Regions from separate parts of the Alteribacillus sp. JSM 102045 genome, predicted to be linked through region 2. Evidence: a T-box and tRNA genes for the amino acid it is inferred to sense, from the RefSeq annotation. Region 2 holds a T-box; the other holds one or more tRNA genes.

Region 1 (8,812 bases), on a different contig from region 2:
TTTCTTTTTGCTTGGTGTTTTAGTGATATATATTAATCAAGCGAGAAAATCTTTTGAAAGAGACCTAGAGAAATATATATCAACTTTAACGCACCGAGTAAATAAAGCAGGAAAGGAAGCAGTTACAGAGCTTCCTATCGGTATTATACTGTATAATGAAGAGTATGAAGTGCAGTGGGCAAACCCATTTATGATGAACTTTCTTCCTCGGGAATTTTTAGGGAAATCCTTAGATAATATTGCTGAGGATCTTATTCCTGCTGTTAAAAAAGGTGATTATGAGACCGAAATGACTTTAAATGACAGACATTATTTTGTCTATATAAGACAAGAAGAGCGTCTCCTTTACTTTTTTGATATGACAGATACAGCAGAAACAAGGTCATTATACCAGGACGAGCAAACGGTAATCGGGCTTGTTTATTTAGATAATTATGATGAAGTCACGCAAGGAATGGACGACCAGATACGCAGTAAACTAATGAGTCATGTAACGTCTTCATTAAATTACTGGGCTAACGAGTATCAAATACTGCTTCGAAGCATTGCTTCAGATCGTTTTATAGCTGTTATGAATCAAAAAGCACTGCGTGAACTTGAGAAAACAAGGTTTGAGCTTTTGGATGAAGTCAGGGAAGTTACTGGAAAAGAAAAAGTACCAATTACCCTGAGTATCGGTATAGGAAGCGGAGATTCTTCCTTAAGAGAATTAGGAAACCTTGCTCAATCCAGTTTGGACCTGGCTCTAGGGAGAGGTGGAGATCAGGTTGCTATTAAAGAAACAAACGGGAAAGTCCGTTTCTACGGCGGGAAATCAAACGCCATGGAAAAAAGAACCCGCGTAAGGGCACGTGTTATTTCTCATGCTCTTCGCGATTTTGTATTAGAAAGTGACCAGGTTATTATAATGGGACATAAAAACCCTGATATGGACGCCATCGGGGCGGCAATTGGTGTATTGAAAATTGCAGATGTAAATAATACGGATGCTTATATTGTCGTTGATCCTAATGATATTAACCCAGATGTTCAAAAGCTTATGGAAGAAGTAGGAGAACATGAGCATTTGTGGTCGCAATTCATCACCCCGGATGAAGCTTTGGATGAATTAACACGCCACACCTTGTTAGTAGTAGTGGATACACATAAACCATCTCTTGTTATTGAACCTCGCCTGGTTGATGCAGTGGATCGAGTTGTTGTTTTAGACCACCACCGCAGAGGCGAAGAATTTATAAAGGATCCTGTACTCGTATATATGGAGCCGTATGCGTCCTCTACTTCCGAATTAGTAACAGAGCTGTTAGAATATCAACCACAGAAGTTAAACATGGACGTGTTGGAAGCAACGGCTATGCTTGCCGGTATCATCGTCGACACAAAAAGTTTTGCGATACGTACGGGATCGAGGACTTTCGATGCGGCCTCTTTTTTAAAGTCTCATGGAGCCGACACTACTCTCGTTCAAATGCTTCTTAAAGAAGACATTAAACAATATGTGAGACGTTCGCGGTTAATTGAGAAGGCATCCATTTACCGCGATGGAATGGCTATAGCTAAAGCTTCAAGAGAAGAAACATATGATCAAATCTTGATCGCACAGGCAGCTGATACACTTCTTACCATGAATGATGTGAAGGGGTCTTTTGTTATCTCCAAAAGACAAGATGGCAAAACGAGCATCAGCGCACGTTCCTTAGGAGAAGTAAATGTTCAGCTTATAATGGAGGCTTTAAATGGAGGCGGCCATCTAACCAATGCTGCCACTCAATTTGAAGATGTTTCTCTCGAGGAAGCAGAAGAGAAGCTAATGCAGGCAATAGATGAATATTTGGAGGGAGGAACAAAAGAATGAAAGTAATCTTTAAACAAGATGTAAGAGGAAAAGGAAAAAAAGGGGAAGTAAAAAAAGTTTCTGAGGGTTATGCAAGAAATTACTTATTTCCAAATAATCTTGCGGTGGAAGCGACAAAAGGAAACCTTAAAAATCTAGAAGCAAAAAAAGGGAGTGAAAATAAAAAAGCAGAACAGCAGCTTAAAGAAGCAAAAGAATATAAAGAGAAATTGGAAAACACCAAAGTAGAAATAAAAGCAAAAGCTGGAGAAGGCGGCCGCTTGTTTGGCGCTGTTTCAACAAAACAAATCGCAGAAACCTTAAAAAGCATGAATTTAAAAGTGGATAAACGTAAAATCGAACTTAAGGATCCCATCCGTTCACTTGGAGTAACGAAAGTTCCTATTAAAATTCATCCTCAGGTTACTGCAATGGTAGATGTTTATGTTATAGAAGAGTAAGAGAAAGGCAGGGGCAGTTTATGAGCGATGTGTTAACAGACCGGAAGCCGCCTCAAAACATCGAAGCTGAGCAAGCCGTTATAGGAGCTGTTTTTCTAGAGGGAGAAGCACTGGTTACAGCGACAGAGCGTTTATCACCTGAAGACTTTTATCGTGTTTCCCATCAGCGGATTTTTCGTGTCATGCTTGAACTCGGTGAAAAAGGAAGTCCGGTGGACCTTGTGACGGTCACATCTGCTCTTCAGGATTATCAGTGGTTAGAAGAGGTAGGAGGTATTTCTTACCTTACTGATCTTGCTAATGCTGTACCAACCGCAGCCAATGTAGAATACTACAGTAAAATTGTTCAAGAGAAATCTATCCTTCGCCGGTTAATACGTGCAGCAACAGATATTGCATCGGAAGGGTATGAGAGTGAAGAAGAAGTAGAGGTTATTTTAAACGATGCGGAACGATCTATTCTAGAAGTAGCACAGCAGCGAAGTTCAGGAGCGTTCGTTTCTATTAAAGATGTACTTATTGAAACCTATGATAATATTGAAATGCTTCAAAATCGCGAGAATGATATTACTGGTATATCAAGTGGTTTTGCAGAGCTCGATCATATGACAGCAGGTTTTCAGCGGAGTGATTTAATTATTGTGGCTGCAAGGCCTTCTATGGGGAAGACAGCCTTTGCTCTTAATATTGCTCAAAATGTAGCAACGAAAAGTTCGGAAAATGTAGCTATCTTCAGTCTGGAAATGGGTGCTTCACAGCTAGTTCAACGGATGCTCTGTGCAGAAGGAAACATCGACGCGACAAAAATGAGAACAGGGCAGCTAGAAGAAGAAGATTGGGAAAAGTTGACGATGGCTATGGGAAGTCTGTCGTCTGCTGGTATATATATTGATGATTCTCCAGGAATTAAAGTAAATGATATACAGGCAAAATGCAGACGACTTAAGCAAGAACGGGGTCTGGGAATGATCTTAATTGATTATTTGCAGCTTATTCAAGGTTCAGGCTCCAAAGGCGGAGAGAACCGTCAGCAGGAAGTCTCGGAAATTTCAAGAAGTCTGAAGGGGATTGCCCGTGAGTTGGATGTTCCAGTCATTGCGCTTTCCCAGCTTTCGCGGGGGGTAGAATCCAGGCAGGATAAACGTCCAATGATGTCTGACCTTCGTGAATCAGGAAGTATCGAGCAGGATGCGGACATTGTTTCTTTTCTTTACAGAGAAGATTATTATGATCAAGAAGCTGAAAACCAAAATATTATTGAAATTATCATTGCCAAACAGCGTAATGGTCCTGTAGGAAATGTAGAACTTGCTTTTATAAAAGAATATAATAAATTTGTGAACTTGGACAGGCGTCATGATGAAAGTCAAGCGCCACCTGGGGCCTAACATGAAACCCGGATAGGATTTTTTCTCCTCATCCGGATTTTTTATATTAAAAACACTATGACGAACATATTTTATAAATTCAGCAGATAATGTTCGTGTTTGATTGACTTCCCGCAATGGAATTGATACACTATTTGAGGGTTTTATTCTAATAACAATAAATACATAGAAAAGATATTGATTATCAAAGCAGCCTTTTAAATCAGGTGCCGGAGGTGGACGATTTGTCGTCAGTTGTAATTGTTGGGACTCAATGGGGAGATGAAGGAAAAGGGAAGATTACAGATTATCTTTCAGAAAATGCAGAGGTTGTTGCCAGGTATCAGGGTGGTAACAACGCTGGTCATACGATCGTTTTTAATGGTAAAAAATATAAGCTCCATCTCATACCCTCAGGTATTTTTTACGATAACAAAACCTGCGTAATTGGGAATGGCATGGTGATTGATCCGCAAGCTTTGGTCGAGGAATTAAAATACTTGCATGAACGCGGAATTGACACAAGCAACCTTCGTATTAGCAATCGTGCTCATGTCATTTTACCTTATCATGTAAAATTAGATGCTGTGGAAGAAGAAAACAAAGGTTCGAATAAAATCGGAACAACTCGAAAAGGTATTGGGCCTGCTTACATGGATAAAGCAGCTAGAACAGGAATCCGTATATCAGATTTGCTGGACAAAGAAGAATTTGGTGAAAAACTAGACAGAAATTTAAAAGAAAAAAATCGTCTGCTTGAAAAAATCTATGAAGAAGAAGGATTTAGAAAAGAAGATATCCTTGATGAGTATTATGAATATGGTCAGTTTTTCGCAGATTATGTATACGACACTTCTGTAGTGCTAAATGACGCTATTGATGCGGGCCGCCGGGTTCTTTTTGAAGGAGCTCAAGGGGTTATGCTGGACATCGATCAAGGCACATATCCATTCGTTACCTCTTCTAATCCTATTGCTGGCGGAGTAACTATTGGTTCTGGTGTAGGTCCTTCTAAAATCCATCACGTGGTTGGAGTATCGAAAGCATACACAACACGAGTAGGAGATGGTCCATTTCCAACTGAATTAACCGATGAAATCGGGGACAAAATTCGGGAAGTAGGCAATGAATACGGAACGACAACCGGGCGTCCGCGCAGAGTAGGCTGGTTTGACAGTGTGGTCGTTCGTCATGCACGGAGAGTCAGCGGGATAACAGACTTATCTCTTAATTCAATTGATGTTCTAACTGGAATAGATAAGGTTAAAATTTGTACAGCGTATAAATACCGAGGAGAAATTATTGAAGAGTTTCCAGCAAGCTTGAAAGTATTGGCTGAATGTGAGCCTGTTTATGAAGAAATGCCTGGCTGGAATGAAGATATCACTGGAGTAAAATCGTTGGAAGACCTGCCTGAAAACGCCCGTCATTACTTAGAGCGCGTTTCTCAATTAACCAATATTCCTGTAAGTATTTTCTCTGTAGGCCCGGACCGTAATCAAACCAATATGGTAAGAGGTGTCTGGGGCGTTTAAAGAGCTGTCTTTGTCTGCTTTTTATGCCTTTTATATGAAAAGCAGACAAAGAAAATTTTTTTGAAAAACTCCTTGAAAATCGAAAATTGACGTGGTAATATTATTTTTGTCGCTGTCAAGGAAGCCAACTAGTGTTATTGTCTCACGAAGTGATGGACAAAAATAAAAAATTTAACATAAGGCATATATAGTAAATGAGCACATCTTGAAAATAAGAGCCATTAGCTCAGTTGGTAGAGCATCTGACTTTTAATCAGAGGGTCGGAGGTTCGAATCCTCCATGGCTCACCATTTTTAAAAGGCCCGTTGGTCAAGTGGTTAAGACACCGCCCTTTCACGGCGGTAACAGGGGTTCGAATCCCCTACGGGTCACCAATTTCTTCAGCGACAGCTGTTAATAGATTCGCCTGGGAGCAAAATCGACTTTTTTGAAGAAGAAGCAAGAAGGTCGAGGAAGCAAGGGAGAGAAGGAAGGAGCGTACACTAGTACGTGACTGAGTGAACGACAGCAGCTGACGAAGAGATTAGCAGCTTATTCTTCAAAAAAGGGCCTGTGGTGTAGCGGTTAACATGCCTGCCTGTCACGCAGGAGATCGCGGGTTCGATTCCCGTCAGGCCCGCCATTTTTCTATACATAAGCGATCAGTAACAAGGCTCGATAGCTCAGTCGGTAGAGCAGTGGACTGAAAATCCTCGTGTCGGCGGTTCGATTCCGTCTCGAGCCACCATCAAACAATCATGCACGTCTGGAAAATATTCCAGGCGTTTTTTGTATAGAATGTTTCACCTTTTTTAACTTTATTACGGAAAATGGAAAAAGTGATAAGCAAAAACGTGGTAACCTGTTGCTTTCAGGCTGTGTTACAATATAAAGGGATTGTATTGTCTTTCATTTCTCAAACTATTAAAACAGGAAACATGTTAAGTTTTACACCATGAAGAAAAGCCTTAATAGTAATAGGTAATTATCATAAACAAGCCGTAAACGTGATGCATCATAGAGAGCTTCTTTTAGCAATCAATTTATGAAAGAAATGGAGCGGATATTGGATGGACGAAAAGATTTTGGTAGTTGATGATGAACAGCCAATTGCTGATATTTTAGACTTCAACTTAAAAAAAGAGGGATTCCAGGTAGATGTAGCTTATGATGGAAATGAAGCGGTAGAAAAAGTGCATCAGTTCAATCCCGATATCGTACTGCTCGATATCATGCTTCCTCATAAAGACGGAATGGAAGTATGCCGGGAGATCCGCAAACATTTTGATATGCCTATTATTATGTTAACCGCAAAAGATGCCGAAATAGACAAAGTGCTTGGTTTGGAACTAGGTGCTGATGATTATGTCACAAAGCCTTTCAGCACACGAGAATTGATTGCAAGAGTAAAAGCAAATTTAAGAAGATTGCAGGTAGTCCCAGAAGAAAATCAATCAAAACAAAAGCAAATTGAAGTAGGGGACTTAACCATAGATCCTGATGCTTACCTTGTGTCAAAACGAGGAGAGCCAGTAGATTTAACTCATCGTGAATTTGAACTTATTCATTATCTAGCCCGTCACATTGGACAAGTAATGACACGTGAACATTTGCTTCAAGCCGTATGGGGATACGATTATTTTGGCGATGTTCGGACGGTCGACGTTACAGTACGCCGATTGCGGGAAAAGGTAGAAGATAATCCAAGTTACCCAATGTGGATCATAACCAGACGAGGAGTCGGTTATTATTTAAAACACCCTGAACAGGAGAAGTAGTAATGAAAATTATCGATTTTTTTAAATCGATCCACGTCAAAATGATTACCATTTTTATGCTGCTTATTTTTATAGCTATACAAGTCATCGGCTTATACTTTACTGGAGAATTAGAGGCGCAGCTTGAGGATAATCATTATGACATGTTAGTAGAACGTGCAGATTTGCTCGAATATAATGTTCGTCAGGAAATAACAAGGGATCGTGACAGTGAAGAAGAACCTTTAGAAGACGATATAGAAGATCTGCTGAAGGAATTCTTTTCCATAGAACAATCTGAAGTACAAGTGATTGGTCCAAACCAGGAAGTGCTTGGTACATCAAATTGGAATGATCAAAACATCGTAGGGCAGCAAAGTACTAAAGTGAGGGTGGAACGTGCACTGCTTGGACAGGAAGACAGCCCTATTCTGAGAGACCCAGAAACGGGTGATAGAATCCAAGTTATTGCTCAACCGGTTGAAGCAGACGGAGAAATAATTGGAGCAATATACATTGAAGCTTCCATGGAAAACATTTATACAGAAATGGAAGAGATCAATAACATTCTATTAACGGGAACTATCATTGCTTTGGTTATAACAGCGGTGCTTGGAATATTATTATCACAAACGATAACCCGTCCCATTGTGGATATGAAAAAACAAGCAAAAGTGATGGGAGAGGGAGATTTTTCCCGCCGTGTGCATGTCTATGGACAAGACGAAATCGGGCAGCTTGCGGAGTCGTTTAATGCTCTCACGCTCAGTTTAAAGGATGCTCGCGCAACGACAGAAGGAGAACGGAAAAAATTAAGTTCTGTATTAGCTCATATGACGGACGGAGTTATCGCAACGGATGAGCTAGGTCGTATCATTTTAATGAACAAACGCGCGGAGCAGCTTTTAAATGTAGACAGCACCGGTATTATGGGATCTTCTCTTCCAGAAGTGCTCCGTCTATCTGAAACTCTGACACCAAGTGATTTATATGACTACACTGATTCTATATTGCTTGATTTTAGTGATGAAAAAGAAGAGTTTTTATTAGAAGCTAATTTTTCGGTTATTCGTAATGAAGAGGGACCGGTAAATGGTCTTATTACAGTTCTTCATGATGTAACAGAACAGGAGAAAATTGAAAGAGAACGACGCGAATTTGTAGCAAATGTTTCTCATGAACTGCGCACACCATTAACTACGATGAGAAGTTATTTAGAAGCATTAGAAGACGGGGCTATGGAAGATGAAAACTTAGGTCCCCGCTTTTTAAAAGTGACCCAAAATGAAACAGAGCGAATGATACGGCTTGTAAATGATTTACTGCAATTATCGAAAATGGATAGTAATGATCTGCAGCTTACCTTTGAAACGACAGACATAGGTGAGCTTTTACGGCAGATAGCTGAACGGTTTGAAATGATGACTAAGGACAAAGACATAGAATTTTCCAAAGACATTCCATTTCATTCTGTTTATGTGAATATGGATAAAGATAAAATGACTCAAGTGTTCGATAATATTATTTCGAATGCAGTGAAATATTCACCGGATGGTGGTATGATCACCATTCAAATGATTACTCGTTCTCAAGCAGTAGACATTGAAATAACGGATGAAGGTGTGGGTATACCAAAAGAAAATCAAGCCAAAATATTTGATCGATTCTACAGGGTGGATAAAGCAAGAGCTCGAAACCTTGGCGGAACCGGCTTAGGATTAGCTATAGCTAAAGAACTGGTACAGTCTCATGGCGGATATATAACGGTAGATAGTGAGTGGAAAAAAGGGACAACGATATCCGTAACACTTCCTTACTCCGTTAACAAAAAAGCGGGTGTTGGTGAATGATGGAACGTATAAAATCCTGGACCTTATC
Region 2 (8,812 bases):
TGCACCTGCCCTGTAAACCCGACAGACTTGCCATTTAATACGATATCAGCGCTTCTGCCGGGGTGAAGCTCTTTTCTCGAGGACGGTACAAATTGTATTTTGTCCAACACTCCCAGCTCTTCAAAAAGACCTTCGAGTATTCCTTTTACGATAAAGAAGTCTGCTTTCTTTTTCTCGCCCTGCCACAGGTGAATTTCCCACATACCTGTTATGGCTGCAGCAAGCACCTTTTTTTCCTCCGGCTGCTTCGTGAGTGAAGCTGATTCTCCAATAAACACAGAGCCAAGCTCAAACAAAGAGGCATCATTTATTTGACGGTTGCGGTTATATTGGACGGTATCAAGCAGATGAGGAATCAAGCTTGTACGCATTGTGCTTCTCTCTTCACTCATAGGCATGGAAACCGTTACTGTTCCTGGTATTTCTTCTAGTAAAAAACGGCTTGCTTTCGTTGGGCTTGTTAAAGAATAAGTGATTGCTTCATGCAAACCACTTGCTTCAAGATAACGGCGTATTTTTCTGCGTTTGTTTTGCTCCTGTGTTAGAGAACCAGGAGTTGTTACGCCTGCCGGCAGTGTAGTTGGAATGTAATCATAACCATAAAGCCGTGCAACTTCTTCTGCAAGGTCTTCTTCAATTTTCAGGTCAGGACGGCGTGTCGGCACTTCTACGGAGATCTGATTTCCATTTGTTTCCACTACAAAACGAAGGCGGCGGAAAATAGAAAGTATATCTTCTTTACTAAGGTCCATACCTAACAATTTATTTAACTGCTCTGTATCGGTTTCAATAACTCTTTTTTCATCCGATCTAAAGTCTTCCTCCACAGTGCCCTGAAGCACAGTTCCTGCTGCATACTGTTCAAGCAGATGAGCAGCACGGGCAGCAGCCTCTTCGACTCTTCCGGCATCGATTCCTTTTTCAAAACGAGTACTTGATTCACTGCGAAGTCCCATATCTCTTGATGCTTTCCTAACACGGGAAGGATTGAAATAAGCTGCTTCAAGCAGAATAGTCGTTGTGTCATCCTGGACTTCAGAAAAAGCTCCCCCCATCACACCAGCTAATGCTGTCGGTTCTTTTCCGTTCGTTATAACCATGTGCTCTCCAGAAAGCGTGCGTATTTCGTCATCCAGCGTGGTGATGGTTTCCTCTTCGCCGGCACGTCTTACTACAATCTCGTTTGATCCGAAACGATCAAGATCAAAAGCATGCAGCGGCTGACCGTATTCGAGCAGTACATAATTCGTAATGTCAACCACATTGTTAATTGGCCGGATTCCTGCCGCTGTCAGCCGGTTCTGCATCCAGAGCGGAGAAGGCCCAATCGAAACATTTTGAATTACTTTGGCTCCATAATATGGATTATCCTCTGGGATTTCTACCTGAACAGATACCTCTTCTGCTGCAGATTTTTCTCCTGCTGAAAAAGAACAGTCCGGCTTTATCACCTCTCGATCTAAAAGAGCTGCCATTTCGTAAGCAATCCCTATCATGCTGAGACAATCGGCACGGTTCGGAGTCAAATCAAGCTCTAAAACGGTATCCCGAAGGCCTAGCTCTTCTACAGCATCTGATCCGACTTCCACATTTTCAGGGAACACATAAATGCCATCCAGAAATTCCTTTGCCACCAGCTTTTGTTCAATGCCAAGCTCTTGCAAAGAGCAGATCATCCCTTCAGACGGCTCACCTCTTAATTTTGTCTTTTTGATTTTCATTCCTCCAGGAAGCACAGCTCCCGGCTTAGCTACTGCAACTTTTTGGCCTGCTGCTACATTGGGCGCTCCGCAAATAATCTGTGATGTTTCTTCCCCGGTATTCACTTGACAAACACGGAGTTTATCTGCGTTTGGGTGTTGATCACAAGCTTCCACATAACCCACTAAAACTTGTTTTATTCCTTCACTTCTCGGATGAAGTACATCGACTTCCACCCCGCCGCGCGTTAATTTTTCTGCTGTTTCTTCTACTGTTAAGTCCTCTATATCTACGTACTCTTTTAACCATTGATATGATACAAGCATGACCGAATGCCTCCTTAAGCCCGTTTAAATTGTTCTAAGAATCGGATGTCATTAGTGTAGAAGTGGCGGATATCATCAATTCCGTATTTTAAGAGAGCAAAACGCTCTACTCCCATTCCAAACGCAAAGCCGCTGTATTCATTAGAGTCAAAACCGCTGAATTCCAGAACGTTAGGGTGAACCATTCCGGCTCCAAGCACCTCAATCCACCCAGAATTTTTACACACCCGGCAGCCCTTTCCTCCGCAGATTCCACAGGATACATCAACTTCTACAGAAGGCTCCGTAAAAGGGAAAAAGCTTGGACGAAGGCGGATGCTTCTCTCCGGTCCAAAATATTTCTTTACAAAAGCTTCTAGTATTCCTTTTAAGTCGCTCATACGAACATTTTTATCAACATACAGTCCTTCGATCTGCATAAATTGATGGGAATGCGTAGCATCATCATCGTCGCGCCGATATACCTTTCCAGGACAGACAATTTTTACAGGACCCTGCCCTTTATGCTTTTCCATTGTTCTTGCCTGGACTGGAGAAGTTTGCGTGCGAAGCAGCATATCATTTGTGACATAAAAAGAATCTTGCATGTCACGGGCCGGATGATCCGGCGGGAGATTCAATGCTTCAAAATTGTAATAATCTGTTTCTACTTCCGGTCCTTCTGTAACTTGAAAGCCTAATCCAATAAAAATGTCTTCAATTTCTTCTACTACTGCTGTTAACGGATGACGTGCGCCCCGCTTTATTTCCTTTCCAGGGAGCGTTACGTCAATGCTCTCTTCCTTTAGTTTTTCTTTTAGTGCAATTTCTTCGAGTTCAGCGGTTTTTGCTTCTATATTTTTTTGAATTTCTTCTCTGATTTCATTTGCTTTTTGACCAACTTTCGGGCGCTCTTCTGCGGAAAGTTTACCCATCCCGCGCAGAACCTCAGTAATCGGGCCTTTTTTTCCTAAATATTTCACACGGACATTGTCTAAAGCTTTAACGGTGTCAGCTTCTTTAATTTCCTGCAAAGCTTCTTTTCCTAGTTCTTGAAGCCGTTCAATCATATAAAATCCTCCTGCTTTCTTTTTTGGCTTGCCGCCATAAAGGAAACCGCCTAAAAAACGCTACGCCTTGTAGCAACGGCGGCATTAGTACATCCTGTACATCGGAAGCCTTCGTAGTGATACTTTTTCCATTCGCATAATTAACTTCTGGTCTTAATGTATTAAAAAAACCCCCGTCCTATCAAAGGGACGAAGGTTCGCGGTACCACCCTTGTTAACTGCGGTATGCACAGCCGCAGTTCACTTCATGCAGATAACGGATATCCCGGGGCACCTTAACAGTATGTATCATTCTTCTGTCATCCAGTGCCAGCTCCAGAGTGAATTCAACCAGCCTTTCCATTGGAATGCTTTCAGTCTTCGGCATTCCATCCCTGTATGGCGGTACCTGATTTACTACTTTCCTTCACAGCTTTTCCATTTTTTAAATGTTTTCACGTTTTGTGACTGCCGTAGTTTTACTTATGCTGTTTACAAATAAAGAGTTATACTTCCCTAACAGTGTAAAAAATTTTTGTTTTCTATGCAAGACTATTTTCCTTAGAGATTAGTGGGAGAGCTTTAAATGATACAGCAAAATTCCGGTTGCCACTGAAACATTTAATGACTCAGCATTTCCATAAATAGGAACATAAATATTCTGGTCTGATTGTTCCAGCCATTTTTCCTGAACTCCTGCCCCTTCGTTTCCAACAATAAGTGCAAAACCATCTTGAGCTTCAATGGCAGTATGAGTAGTTCCCTGGGTTACACATGTACCAAACACCGGAATATTCTTATTGCGGCATGCCTTTATCCATTCTTCTAAATCGCCTTTTATCACGGGGAGGTGAAACAATGACCCTTGCGTTGCTCGTACTACTTTGTCATTATAAGGATCCACGGTTCCTTCCCCTAAAATAACTGCAGAAACTCCGACGGCATCAGCTGTTCGTATCATTGTTCCAAGGTTGCCGGGGTCCTGGACGCCGTCAATAAACAAATAACTGCCTTTCTTCTGTACGATCACTTCTTGTGTTTTTGGCAATCGGCAGACAGCCAGTATACCTTGAGGAGTTTCTGTACTGCTCATTTCTTTCATCACCTGCTCTGTGACAAGTGATACTCTTGCCCCGGCATGATTGGCAGGTATATTTTTATGATCTTCAGTTATGATTTCTTGTACTTCTACATCATGTTGAAGGACTTCTTCTACAAGATGATATCCCTCTACAACAAATAAACCTTCTTTTTCTCTCTGTTTTCTTTTTTGGAGCCTTTTCGTTAATTTTACTAAAGGATTTTTCGCGGATTCAATTTTATTCACATGACTTCCCTTCCCTTATTTGCCTAACTTTCAACTTCTCATATATTAAATAAGACACCATTCACTTTCCACTATGTGTCTTAAAAGTATATATTTCTTTCAGCTTCTCATACTACATATATCGACATATGTTGATATTCACTATTTTATCATAAATAGGAGGGAATAAGGATGTCTTTTAATCTGCGCGCAGCAATTTTAGAGAATGTTTCAGGTCATAATGAAGAACAAGTAGAAGCAACGATCCAAGATGCTGTTCAAAGGGGAGAAGAAAAAATGCTTCCTGGTCTTGGAGTTTTATTTGAAGTGTTTTGGAACCAGGCGGATGAACAGGAAAAAGAGCGGGTTATTTCTCAAATTGCAGAAGGATTAAAATAACCAACTGAAGTGAAAAGAAAAGAGCTGTCCGTTAGAGGACGGCTCTTTTCTGAGTATTAGAGCAGGCACGCACTCTTTCCATTATTCCAGCGCTTTAGTCAAACGTAATGGATCTTACTGAGTCCGCATCCAGCTTTTTAGTCACTTCAACAATAAGCTGAACAGCATGCTCGAAGTCATCACGGTGTAGAATAGCAGCATGCGTATGAATATAACGAGTAGGAACCGTAACAGCAAGAGAAGGAACTCCATCACCAGAAAGGTGGATCGAACCGGCATCTGTTCCGCCCCCGCTCATAGCTTCAAACTGATATGGAATGTTGTGCTCATCAGCAATATCAGTGACAAAATCGCGAAGACCTTTATGAGAAACCATGGAACGGTCGAATACTAAGATTTGAGGTCCTTTGCCGATTTCAGCTGCTGCCTCATTATCAGAGATTCCCGGGGTATCACCAGCAATCCCAACGTCAACTGCAAACCCGATGTCCGGATTAATTTTATGAGAAGCTGTTTTTGCTCCGCGAAGACCGACTTCCTCTTGTACAGCTCCGACACCGTACACTTCATTAGCATGATCCTCTCCCTGCAGCCGCTTTAATACTTCAATAGCAATCGCACAACCAATTCGGTTATCCCAGGCTTTTGCCATCATAAGCTTTTCATTATTCATGACCGTAAAGTCACAAATTGGGACCACAGAGTCTCCTGGACGTACACCAAAGCTTTCTGCTTCTTCTTTACTGGAAGCACCAATATCAATAAACATATCTTTAATTTCTACTGATTTTTTCCGTTGGTCTGCTGGAAGAATGTGCGGCGGTTTAGATCCAATCACACCGACAATATTTCCTTTTCTAGTCATAACATTCACTCGTTGAGCAAGCATAACCTGGCTCCACCAGCCGCCTACTGTTTCGAATTTCAAAAACCCTTTATCATCAATCTGCGTAATCATAAAACCAATTTCGTCCAGGTGACCTGTAACCATTACACGGGGACCGCCTGCTTTTCCGGTCTTCTTCGCAATTAAACTTCCGAGATGATCCGTTGTTATCTCATCGGCATGCGGAGATATATGCTTTTTCATTACATCACGAGCTTCTTTTTCATTTCCTGGAATACCATTTGCATCTGTTAATTCCTTAAGCATTTGTACTGTTTGATCCATTTCCGCCACTGCTATTCCTCCTTGGTTTATGTAATTATTTCTTGATTCTTCCTTCTTTTAGTATATAAGTATCTTTTTCGATACTCAAACGTTTTCTTTTAATACCTGTGCTGCTTAGTATCCTTCTGTTTGCCTTTTATGATTCGTTTTGTTTTTTTCTAAATAAGCGTGTTCGATTTCTTCACTGGAAAATCCAAGTGCAGCACCAAGCTTGAGATACTCTTTAAACAAATGAAGGTAGGACTGTTTTTCTGTGTCCGTGGTCAGTGCGGCAGCAGCTTCAAACACCGATAGAAATTGTGCACTTAATGAGATATCCGGTCTATCCGGCTGCTCAGGAGCTTCTTCCCAGCCTTTGTCAATACCGAGGGATAAAATAAAATGAAGCCCATCTACGTATTCTTCTAGAATCACTTCCTGCCCTGAAGCTGGTTTGTGGCTCCAATACTTAAAGCAGCGCGTTTCATTAGCAAGTTCTCCTACTTCTACTTGAAAAGCAAGCATCTTATCTGTAAAAATGGCTTCTCTTTTTAATGCGTGTTCTTTTAAAATTCTATCATCTAAAGTTCGCTGAATGGAAAATAATTGTTTCATTATATCTTTTCCCTTCTGAGTTATTTTCTATTAGAATGAAACTAATAAATGAGTTCGTTCGTAAAAGGTAACATCATACTTCTTAACATACGTCGATAAACCTTGCGAGGAGGGATGTGTATCATGGCTCTTTTGATTCGCGCTCTTATCATTATTGCCTTAATCATATTGATATACGCTGTGATAAAATACATTTTAAACCCAAAAAGAAAGCTTGAATTAGCTCATGAAAAGAAAAATTTCTATTTCTTAGATGAATCAAAAAATGTACGTAAAAATTTTTTGATTACGTACAAAGGTGTTATGTTTGAGGGAGAAAAATATTTAGGAACAACAGAGCAGGCATTTGATATTGTTTCTGTGTCGGTATGGGTAAAAAATAAAGATAATCTGCAAGGCTTGCAGCTAAAGGATTTTGCTTTTTTAGAAAATGAAATCCGGCAGCACTATCCCCGCGCTGCTATAGAGTGGAAAAGCCCTATTAAAGAGTTTATACGCCAAGCTGAAAAAAATTAAAAAAAGACTCTCTGTAAATAAAAAAGACCAGCAGCCCTTGAAATCCTAAAAGGACAGGAACTGTAATAACGAACAGCTTATGTTTGGTTTTGTGCCGGAACATGTACATGGCTGCCCACACCCCTGCACTTCCACCGATAAGAGCTAAAAGCAAAAGTTCGCGCTCGCTGATTCGATATGCTCGACGGCGGGATTTTCGTTTGTCAGCACTCATTCTTCCAAAAGATATCAAATTAACGATAATGATATAAAATAAAAATAATTCCCCCATCATTTCTTCTCCCTTTTTACCGTTTATTTAAACATGCAAAAAAAGGGTCTCGGAAATCAATTGATCTCCAGACCCAACATTCATTATTTCAAATTTGCTTTTGCTTTTTCTGCAAGTTCTGCGAAACCTTTTTCATCGTTTACGGCAAGATCTGCCAGCATCTTGCGGTTCATGTTAATATCAGCTTGCTTTAATCCGTACATGAGACGGCTGTAAGAAAGACCGTTCATACGTGCAGCCGCATTAATACGAGTGATCCAAAGCTTACGGAAATCACGTTTACGCTGACGACGGTCACGGTAAGCATACTCCAGTGATTTCATTACCTGCTGACGTGCTGTTTTAAACAAGCTGTGCTTGGAACCACGATATCCTTTTGCTAGTTTTAATACTTTATTACGACGACGACGAGTCACATATCCGCCTTTTACTCTTGGCATCGTCTATCCCTCCTTCAATTTCCATCGTGTTATTCGTGCTTGATATTACTTATCGTATGGCAAAAGGTTTGCAATACGCTTTTGATCTGATTTATCTACAATGCCTTGTTTGCTAAGGCGACGCTTTTGCTTTTGGGACTTGTTACGAAACAAGTGGCTTGTAAATGCATGGCTGCGCTTTAGCTTGCCGCTACCTGTTTTTTTAAAACGTTTTGCTGCACCACTATGACTCTTCATTTTAGGCATGAGTAATTTCCTCCTTGTCGTTTGTTTCTATTTGTTGTCTTTTTCGGACTTCGGAGCAAGTATTAAAAACATGCTGCGTCCTTCCATCTTCGGCTTCGTTTCTACGGTAGCCACGTCTTCGCATTCATTGGCCATACGCTCTAATACTTTCTTGCCGATATCAGAGTGGGTAATCATACGTCCGCGGAAACGAATGGCCGCCTTCACTTTATCACCCTTGTTCAAGAACTTGCGAGCATTGCGAAGCTTTGTGTTAAAATCGTGCTCTTCAATGTTCGGACTTAGACGTACTTCCTTCACATTGATAACTTTTTGCTTCTTGCGAGCCTCTTTATCTTTTTTCTGCTGCTCGAAACGGTATTTTCCGTAATCCATAATACGGCAAACCGGAGGCTTCGCGTTTGGAGCTACAAGTACTAAATCAAGGTTAGCTTTTTCAGCCAAATCCAGCGCTTCGCTTTTCGATTTAACACCAAGCTGATCGCCATTTGCATCGATTAAGCGTACTTCACGCGCACGGATTCCATCATTAACCTTCATGTCATTACGAATAATGAGCCACCTCCAAAAATTTTACCAATAAAGCAGTTAACTGCGCATAAAAAAAGCAGGCACACACACTGCGCCCACACGATGATCGTTTCTCATTATTCATGGAAATCACCATAACCTGCAAACAGCCTGGAGCGTCAGTCAGGTGAGAAGCGGGCGCTTCTGCTTGTTTTGGTTTCATTTTCAATTACTCATTAACGTTACCATACGCATTAAGTGCTGTCAATCACTAAAAATACCACTTACTCATCCTAACGAAAAT

What was found. A T-box is a leader RNA that pairs with one kind of tRNA and senses whether it is charged. The one in region 2 lies ahead of pheS (phenylalanine--tRNA ligase subunit alpha), so its partner is inferred to be a tRNA-Phe.
Region 1: it has a tRNA-Phe gene. The T-box ahead of pheS (phenylalanine--tRNA ligase subunit alpha) is inferred to sense a tRNA for this amino acid. The anticodon was not compared.

The regions. Positions count from the first base shown of each region.
Region 1 is NZ_JBHFQG010000007.1:89,175-97,986, reverse strand. It holds gene ACE1TI_RS07200 (DHH family phosphoesterase) at 1-1,855, shown strand, start outside; gene rplI (50S ribosomal protein L9) at 1,852-2,295, shown strand; gene dnaB (replicative DNA helicase) at 2,316-3,683, shown strand; gene ACE1TI_RS07185 (adenylosuccinate synthase) at 3,908-5,197, shown strand; tRNA gene ACE1TI_RS07180 (tRNA-Lys) at 5,413-5,488, shown strand; tRNA gene ACE1TI_RS07175 (tRNA-Glu) at 5,498-5,572, shown strand; tRNA gene ACE1TI_RS07170 (tRNA-Asp) at 5,745-5,820, shown strand; tRNA gene ACE1TI_RS07165 (tRNA-Phe) at 5,850-5,925, shown strand; gene yycF (response regulator YycF) at 6,248-6,955, shown strand; gene walK (cell wall metabolism sensor histidine kinase WalK) at 6,958-8,784, shown strand; gene ACE1TI_RS07150 (YycH family regulatory protein) at 8,781-8,812, shown strand, end outside.
Region 2 is NZ_JBHFQG010000043.1:12,320-21,131, forward strand. It holds gene pheT (phenylalanine--tRNA ligase subunit beta) at 1-2,027, opposite strand, end outside; gene pheS (phenylalanine--tRNA ligase subunit alpha) at 2,042-3,076, opposite strand; T-box leader at 3,259-3,495, opposite strand; gene ACE1TI_RS19070 (TrmH family RNA methyltransferase) at 3,624-4,382, opposite strand; gene sspI (small acid-soluble spore protein SspI) at 4,554-4,760, shown strand; gene ACE1TI_RS19080 (M42 family metallopeptidase) at 4,855-5,940, opposite strand; gene ACE1TI_RS19085 (dUTP diphosphatase) at 6,046-6,525, opposite strand; gene ACE1TI_RS19090 (sigma-w pathway protein ysdB) at 6,649-7,041, shown strand; gene ACE1TI_RS19095 (DUF1294 domain-containing protein) at 7,016-7,312, opposite strand; gene rplT (50S ribosomal protein L20) at 7,396-7,752, opposite strand; gene rpmI (50S ribosomal protein L35) at 7,798-7,998, opposite strand; gene infC (translation initiation factor IF-3) at 8,026-8,538, opposite strand; ribosomal protein L20 leader region at 8,592-8,724, opposite strand.